Labilibaculum sp. DW002: one gene and its partner. The protein of the gene in region 1 interacts with the protein of each later gene in a pairwise test. Links are inferred from orthologs where the notes say so. Each region holds a gene or a part of one and is shown on either strand. Other genes may lie near its edges.

The links. Proteins that work in one complex are often made in the same cells at the same time.
Region 2: the proteins of L3049_RS13215 (region 1) and L3049_RS12125 interact in binary tests that used the Escherichia coli proteins (3 or more experiments, as listed by UniProt). The link is inferred for Labilibaculum sp. DW002 from one-to-one orthologs.

What each region holds. Positions count from the first base shown.
Region 1 is NZ_JAKJSC010000002.1:375,530-379,300, reverse strand. What follows is about bases 128-3,568. They hold L3049_RS13215 (2-oxoglutarate dehydrogenase E1 component), read left to right. Parts: upstream 128-518; coding sequence 519-3,368; downstream 3,369-3,568. Other genes in these bases: odhB (2-oxoglutarate dehydrogenase complex dihydrolipoyllysine-residue succinyltransferase), read left to right, coding at 3,397-3,568; L3049_RS13220 (YiiX/YebB-like N1pC/P60 family cysteine hydrolase), read right to left, coding at 128-269. Also shown: more of L3049_RS13220, read right to left, coding at 1-127; more of odhB, read left to right, coding at 3,569-3,771. UniProt on the Escherichia coli protein: E1 component of the 2-oxoglutarate dehydrogenase (OGDH) complex which catalyzes the decarboxylation of 2-oxoglutarate, the first step in the conversion of 2-oxoglutarate to succinyl-CoA and CO(2).
Region 2 is NZ_JAKJSC010000002.1:104,874-108,096, reverse strand. The notes cover bases 120-3,012. They hold L3049_RS12125 (ABC-F family ATP-binding cassette domain-containing protein), read right to left. Parts: upstream 2,590-3,012; coding sequence 649-2,589; downstream 120-648. Other genes in these bases: L3049_RS12120 (AAA family ATPase), read right to left, coding at 2,675-3,012; L3049_RS12130 (DUF418 domain-containing protein), read right to left, coding at 120-568. Also shown: more of L3049_RS12130, read right to left, coding at 1-119; more of L3049_RS12120, read right to left, coding at 3,013-3,223. UniProt on the Escherichia coli protein: Genetic data indicate it may be involved in ribosome assembly or function.

The sequences.
Region 1 (3,771 bases):
AATTTTGTATAACAAACTCCTTTTGATATTGCCTCTAAAACAAGCGTATCTCCATTTTTATTAAGATCTACAATTCCAACATGAGAAAAGCTCAGTTTATTCGCGCCTCCCGTTACTGTTTCTATCGCACTAGAAATGGAATCAGCATCTAAATCCTGAAAAAGAAGATCGCCCTTTTCTAAAGCAAATCGCGATTTTTTTTGTAAATTATCACAGGCTAAAAATTGGGTGATAATCACAAAGCCAATCAAAAGTCGAAGTAAAAACATTTGTAGTATTTTTCTTATTTATGGTATAAAAAACTAAAGTAATCCGAAGCGAGTTCATATAAAAGAATTGTGTCATCTTTTTTCAGCAATGTTAAATAAAAACAGCTCATAGAAATTCTCTATATGCCTATATGAAAAAAAAATGACCTTTTTATCTTTTATTCGTTTTTGATATCTTCATAAGAATGAAAATTTAATACATTTGTTTTAGTTACAACAATAACAAGACTAAGTACAAGGAACAACTATATGGATAAATTTAGCTTTTTGGGCAATAGTGAAATCGAATTCATAGACGAACTATACCAATCCTACAAAAATGATCCTGAATCTGTTGAAGAAAGTTGGAGACAATTTTTTCAAGGATTTGATTTTGCAAGCACCAAATTTCCAGTTAAGCAAGAATCAACAATCGATAAAATACCTGCATCTAATTCGATGAATAAAGAATTCAATGTGATGAATTTGATTCAGGCCTATCGTCAACGTGGACATCTTTTTACAAAAACCAATCCTGTTCGAACTCGCCGAAAATATTTCCCAACTCTCGATATTGAGAACTTCAACCTCTCAGATGCTGATTTGGAAACGGTATTTCATGCGGGCACAGAACTTGGAATTGGAGCATCAAAATTGAAAGACATTGTTGCTCATTTGCAAGAAACCTACTGTAAATCGATTGGAGCAGAATATGTTTTCGTTCGTCACCCTCAAATGTTGAGATGGTTACAAAATAAAATGGAGAGTTCTAAAAACACTCCAAATTTCACTGATGAACAGCGCAAACATATCTATTACCATTTAAAGTTAGCTGTTGGTTTCGAGAACTATATTCATAAAAAGTTTGTTGGACAAAAACGATTCTCTCTTGAAGGTACAGAAACACTAATTCCTGCTCTTGATGCCCTAATAGAAAAAGGTGCGCAATTAGGAGTTGAAGAATTTGTATTCGGTATGGCTCATCGCGGTCGTCTTAATGTATTAGCGAATATTCTTGAGAAACCATATGAAAATATATTCAAAGAGTTCGTTGGGGAAGAATTTGAAGATGACATTGCCCTTGGTGATGTTAAATACCATTTAGGATATGGAAGTACAGTTAAAACGGATGATGGAAATGAAGTAAAGCTTCACTTAACACCAAATCCATCGCACCTTGAAACCGTAGGTGCTGTTGTTGAAGGTATTTCCCGATCTAAAATTGACAACGATTACAAAGGCGATGAGAACAAACTAGTCCCTATCGTTATTCATGGCGATGCTGCAATTGCAGGTCAGGGAATTGTATACGAAACTGTTCAGATGGCTGAACTTCAAGCCTACAGAACTGGTGGAACCATTCACCTGGTTATCAACAATCAAATAGGTTTTACAACCAATTATCTTGATGCACGATCGAGTACTTATTGTACTGATGTTGCTAAAGTAACACGTTGTCCTGTCTTCCATATTAATGGTGACGATGTTGAGGCTTTAATCTATACAATTGGCTTGGCCATGGAGTATCGTCAGGAATTTAAAACTGATGTGTTCATCGATATTCTATCGTATAGAAAGTATGGACATAACGAAGGTGACGAACCTCGTTTTACACAGCCATTACTATACAGCCAAATTGCTAAGCACAAAAACCCAAGAGATCTTTATGGCGATTATCTTATTGAAAAAGGCATTTATTCAAAAGAAGACACGAAACAATTAAATGCTGATTACAACAAGCTTTTAGATAATGATTTTGAGCTCTCTAAATCATTCGACAAGGTAATTATTCAGCCATTTCTAGGAGATTATTATAATAATATTCGCTATTCGAACGATCAAGATTTTGAGCAATCACCAACTACAGGTGTTGCTAAAAAGAAATTGCTTGAATTGGCTGAAAACATAACCAATTTACCTGAAAACCTAAGCTTTTTCAAGAAGATTGGCAAGCTAATGGCTGATCGTAAGAAGATGGTTAGTGAAGATCGGTTAGACTGGGCTATGGGTGAACTTTTAGCTTATGCTAGTTTGCTTGATGAAGGGTATGGTGTTAGAATTAGTGGTCAGGATTCGGAACGTGGGACATTTTCTCACAGACATGCTGCATTAACGATTAGTGATTCAGCAAAAAAATATTTTCCACTTAAACATGTAAGCGAAAACCAAGCTCCTTGCCATATTTACAACTCACATTTGAGTGAATATGCTGTTCTTGGGTTCGAATATGGATACGCTTTAGCACATCCATCCGGCTTAACGATTTGGGAAGCTCAGTTTGGTGATTTCCACAATGTAGCACAAGCCGTTATCGATCAGTACATCAGTTCCGGTGAAGATAAATGGGGTGTTAAAAATGGACTCGTTCTATTCTTACCACATGGTTACGAAGGACAAGGTGCTGAGCATTCAAGTGCGAGAATGGAGCGTTTCTTAACGCTTTGTGCAAATAACAACATGCAAGTAATCAACCCTACGACTCCTGCAAACCATTACCATGCTCTGCGTCGTCAGGTTAAGCGAGATATTCGAATTCCATTAATTTGCTTTACACCTAAGAGTTTACTCAGACATGCAAGTTGTGTTTCGACCATGGACGAATTGGCCAATGGCAGATTCCAGGAAGTAATAGACGATAATGACGTTATTGCAGAAGAGGTAAGTCGTGTGGTTTTCTGTTCAGGAAAAGTTTATTACGATTTACTAGCTCAGAAAGAAGAACTATTTGCCCAAGATGTTGCACTGGTAAGGTTGGAACAATTGTATCCGTTCCCAAACAAGCAGATCAATCAGGTGTTGGAAAGATATCCAAACTCGATACTTCACCTTTGGGTACAAGAAGAACCTGAGAATATGGGACCATGGCAGTTCGTAAATTACAATATTGAAAATGTAGATTTAGCACCTATTGCTCGTATGGCTAGTGGTAGTACAGCTACCGGGCTTGCTAAAATTCACAATATTGGTCAAAACGAAATTATCCGTAAGGTTTTCAGAAGATGCGACTGTGACAGAGAACTCAAATATTGTGGCTTGCAATGTGTTGAAGGTGGATCTCATGAAGAAATTCTTCGACAGCACGAATATTTTGAACAAAAGAAGAGCAAGTTATTAATGTAGTAGTACAATCAAGAAAACAATCAATATAATGATCGACATAAAAATTCCCAGTCCGGGAGAATCCATATCAGAAGTTGAAATTGCCAATTGGTTTGTAGCCGAAGGTGATATTGTTGAAAAAGAACAAGAAATAGCTGAGATCGAATCTGACAAAGCAACACTTACACTTGTTGCTGACGAGGGAGGTAAAATATCTATTAAAGCAAATGAAGGTGACACTGTTGCTGTAGGATCGGTAGCTTGTACTATTGATACAAGTTTTGCTGGTGAAGCACCATCTACCAGTCCCAAAGCTGAGGCTAAAGAAGAAACGCCTAAAACTGAGACAAAAACCTCTGAAGCAGCTCCAATAAAATCTTCTGAAGAATTTAAGGATGTTAAGATTTCTCCTGTAGCCAAAAAA
Region 2 (3,223 bases), 270 kb from region 1 along the record:
GGTCTTGTGATGGACTAAAATCTTTCATTGCATCTGCTGCCATTTCTTTAGGCATACTTTCAAAAAGGCTACCAATCATATAGAAAAATCCCATTGGAATGAGGTACAAAATTACACACAATACAATCTTCCATTGATCCTTCATTTTTCGTAATAAAACTGCAATTAAACCAATTAAGGAATAGGCTACTAAAATGTCTCCAAACCAGATAAAATAGGCATGTATCATACCAAATAAAAGAAGCCAAAGCATTCTTCTAATGTGAATTTTAGAACCATCAATTTCCTTATTCTCTAACCTTGTTATGAACAGAAGTATTCCTGCTCCAAAAAGGATCGAAAACATTGTCATGAATTTAAGTTCTCCAAAAACATGAACCAAATAATACGAAAAGTGATCTGAAGAGGATAAGTCCCCCATAACCGAAGGGTTTGAAAATGCGGCATTCGGCAATGCGAACAGAAGAATATTAATTAGTAAAATCCCTAAAAGGGCAAATCCGCGAAGGATATCGAGGGATTTAATGCGTTCGTTAAGATGGGTTGGGTGAGCAGATAGTTTGGGCATTTTTTCTTTTAAGATAAAGAAAAATCACGCAAAAATCACTAAGAATATTATTCACATTTTTTTTGAGTATAGCCCCACTCTTATTCTCCTTTTTCAGCAATTAAATTTTCAAGTTCTTCATTGTAATTCTCCCACGCTGTCATTTCATTTTCAAGATCTTTCTTTGCTTGTTCATATTTTGAGAACAAACTTTGATCTTGCATTTTTTCTGGATTGGCTAGCATGTCTTCCATCTCGACAATTTGCTCTTCGAAACGCGCAATATTGTCTTCTGCAGTAGAGACCGCCCTTTCCATTTTGGAAATCTTTTTACTCATTTCTTTGCGCTCCAAATAATTCATTTTATTATCCGAAGGAGCTATTTCCACCTGCGTTTGTACGATATTTTTCTTTACTTCCAGCTCCTTCAAAGAATCCATTTTCTTATTCTGAAGAAATGAATAAATACCACCCAAATGTTCTTTTATCTTCTTATTCGTAAACTCATATACCTTAGAAGATAAACCATCCAGAAACTCTCTATCGTGCGAAACAACAATTACCGTTCCTTCAAATTTCAAAAGTGCTTCTTTTAACACATCCTTCGATTTCATATCAAGATGGTTGGTAGGCTCATCAAGAACAAGCAAGTTTACAGGTTCCAGCAAAAGACGAATCATAGCCAATCGCGAACGCTCTCCTCCTGATAAAACTTTCACCTTCTTATCGATATCTTCGCCACCAAACATGAATGCTCCCAGAATATCACGAATCTTAGTTCGTACATCTCCCACGGCAACATCATCAATTGTATCGAAAACCGTTTTATTCTCATCAAGTAACATCGCCTGATTCTGTGCAAAGTAACCGATCTTCACATTATGTCCAATTTTACAAATACCCGTATGATCCAACTCGCCCATCAACACTTTTACAAGGGTCGACTTACCTTCGCCATTCTTACCAACAAAGGCTAACTTTTCACCACGCTCAATAACAAACTCTAGGTCTTTCAATACTAGATTATCGCCATAAGATTTACTCAAATCTTTCACCTGACAAACCAAATCTCCTGAACGAGGCGCTGGTGGGAATTTCAAATTCAACTTTGAATTGTCAACCTCATCTACTTCAATTCGATCCAGCTTTTCTAATTGCTTTACACGTGATTGTACCTGAACCGACTTAGTAGCTTTATAACGGAATCGTTCTATAAAATCTTCGGTATCCTTAATCATTTTTTGCTGATTCACGTAAGCTTTCATCTGCTGCTCACGTCGCTCGGCATGTAATTGGACATACTCTGTATAGGATACTTTATAATCGTATATTTTTCCAACCGAGATTTCAACCGTACGATTGGTAATATTATCAAGAAATGCTCTATCATGAGAAACCAGCACAACAGCTCCAGGATAAGTTTTCAAGAAATCTTCCAGCCATTGAATCGATTCAATATCCAAGTGGTTAGTCGGCTCATCCAGTAGAAATACATTAGGACGACGAAGTAATATCTTTACCAATTCTATACGCATTCGCCATCCGCCTGAAAACTCATCAGTCTGACGATTAAAATCGCTACGTAAAAATCCTAAACCTAACAAAGTACGCTCTGCTTCAGCTTGAATATTCTCTCCTCCCATCATATGAAACCTATCGTTCTTTTCCGTTAAACGATTTATCAATTTCATATATTCCTCTGATTCGTAATCTGTACGCTCGGCAATCTCATTATTTATTTGAGCAATCTCCTTCTCCAATTGAATCACTTCTTCAAAAGCAGTTAAAGCTTCTTCAATTACCGTTCTTCCATCCTCATGCTTCATTTGCTGAGGCAAATATCCAATCTTAATCTCGTTAGGTATACTAACTGTCCCCTTAGTAGCCTCCTGTTTTCCAGCAAAGATTTTTAAGAGTGTTGATTTTCCTGCACCATTCTTTCCCACCAAACCGATTCTATCGCGAGTATTCACAATAAAACTAACTTGCTTAAACAAAGTAAAGCCGCCAAATTCAACCGTAAGATTGTTTAATGAGATCATACCAATTCAGATTTTTCTATTAAAGCGACAAAGATAACAACAGTTCGCAGTTATTCGTAATCATTAATCAGTAAATACAAACATCCTAATTTTCACAAATAATGTGAAGTTGATCTTGCTGCATTTTTTGCTCTTTTTTTAGGAGCTCTGACTTTATAATATTTTCTTTTACTTCCTGCATTACAATTGTTTCTGCCTCTGCAAATGAAATATCATAAATTCGATTCACTTTCTGATATTCTTCTGGATATTTCGAAATCAACTTATCGTATAATTCATCGAGATATTTGGCATCTGGATTGTGAAATTCAAGCTTCAATTCAAAACGTCGAATTAATGCCTCATCAATTAAACCCAATTGATTGGTTGCAGCAATAATAATTGAGTTCTTGGGTAAAGAGTCAATCAATTGAATCATACTATTCACAACCCTTTTCATTTCACTACTATCGGAATTATCGTAGTCCCTTTCCTTACCTAGAGAATCGAATTCATCAAAAAACAATACAGCTTCTTGTGTTTCAACCATTTTAAAGGCTGCGGCAATATTCCTTGAAGTTTCGCCTAATTTAGAAGAAACAATATTTCCCAAATTAATGGTTTTCAACTTTTTTCCAAGATGATTTGCTAATGC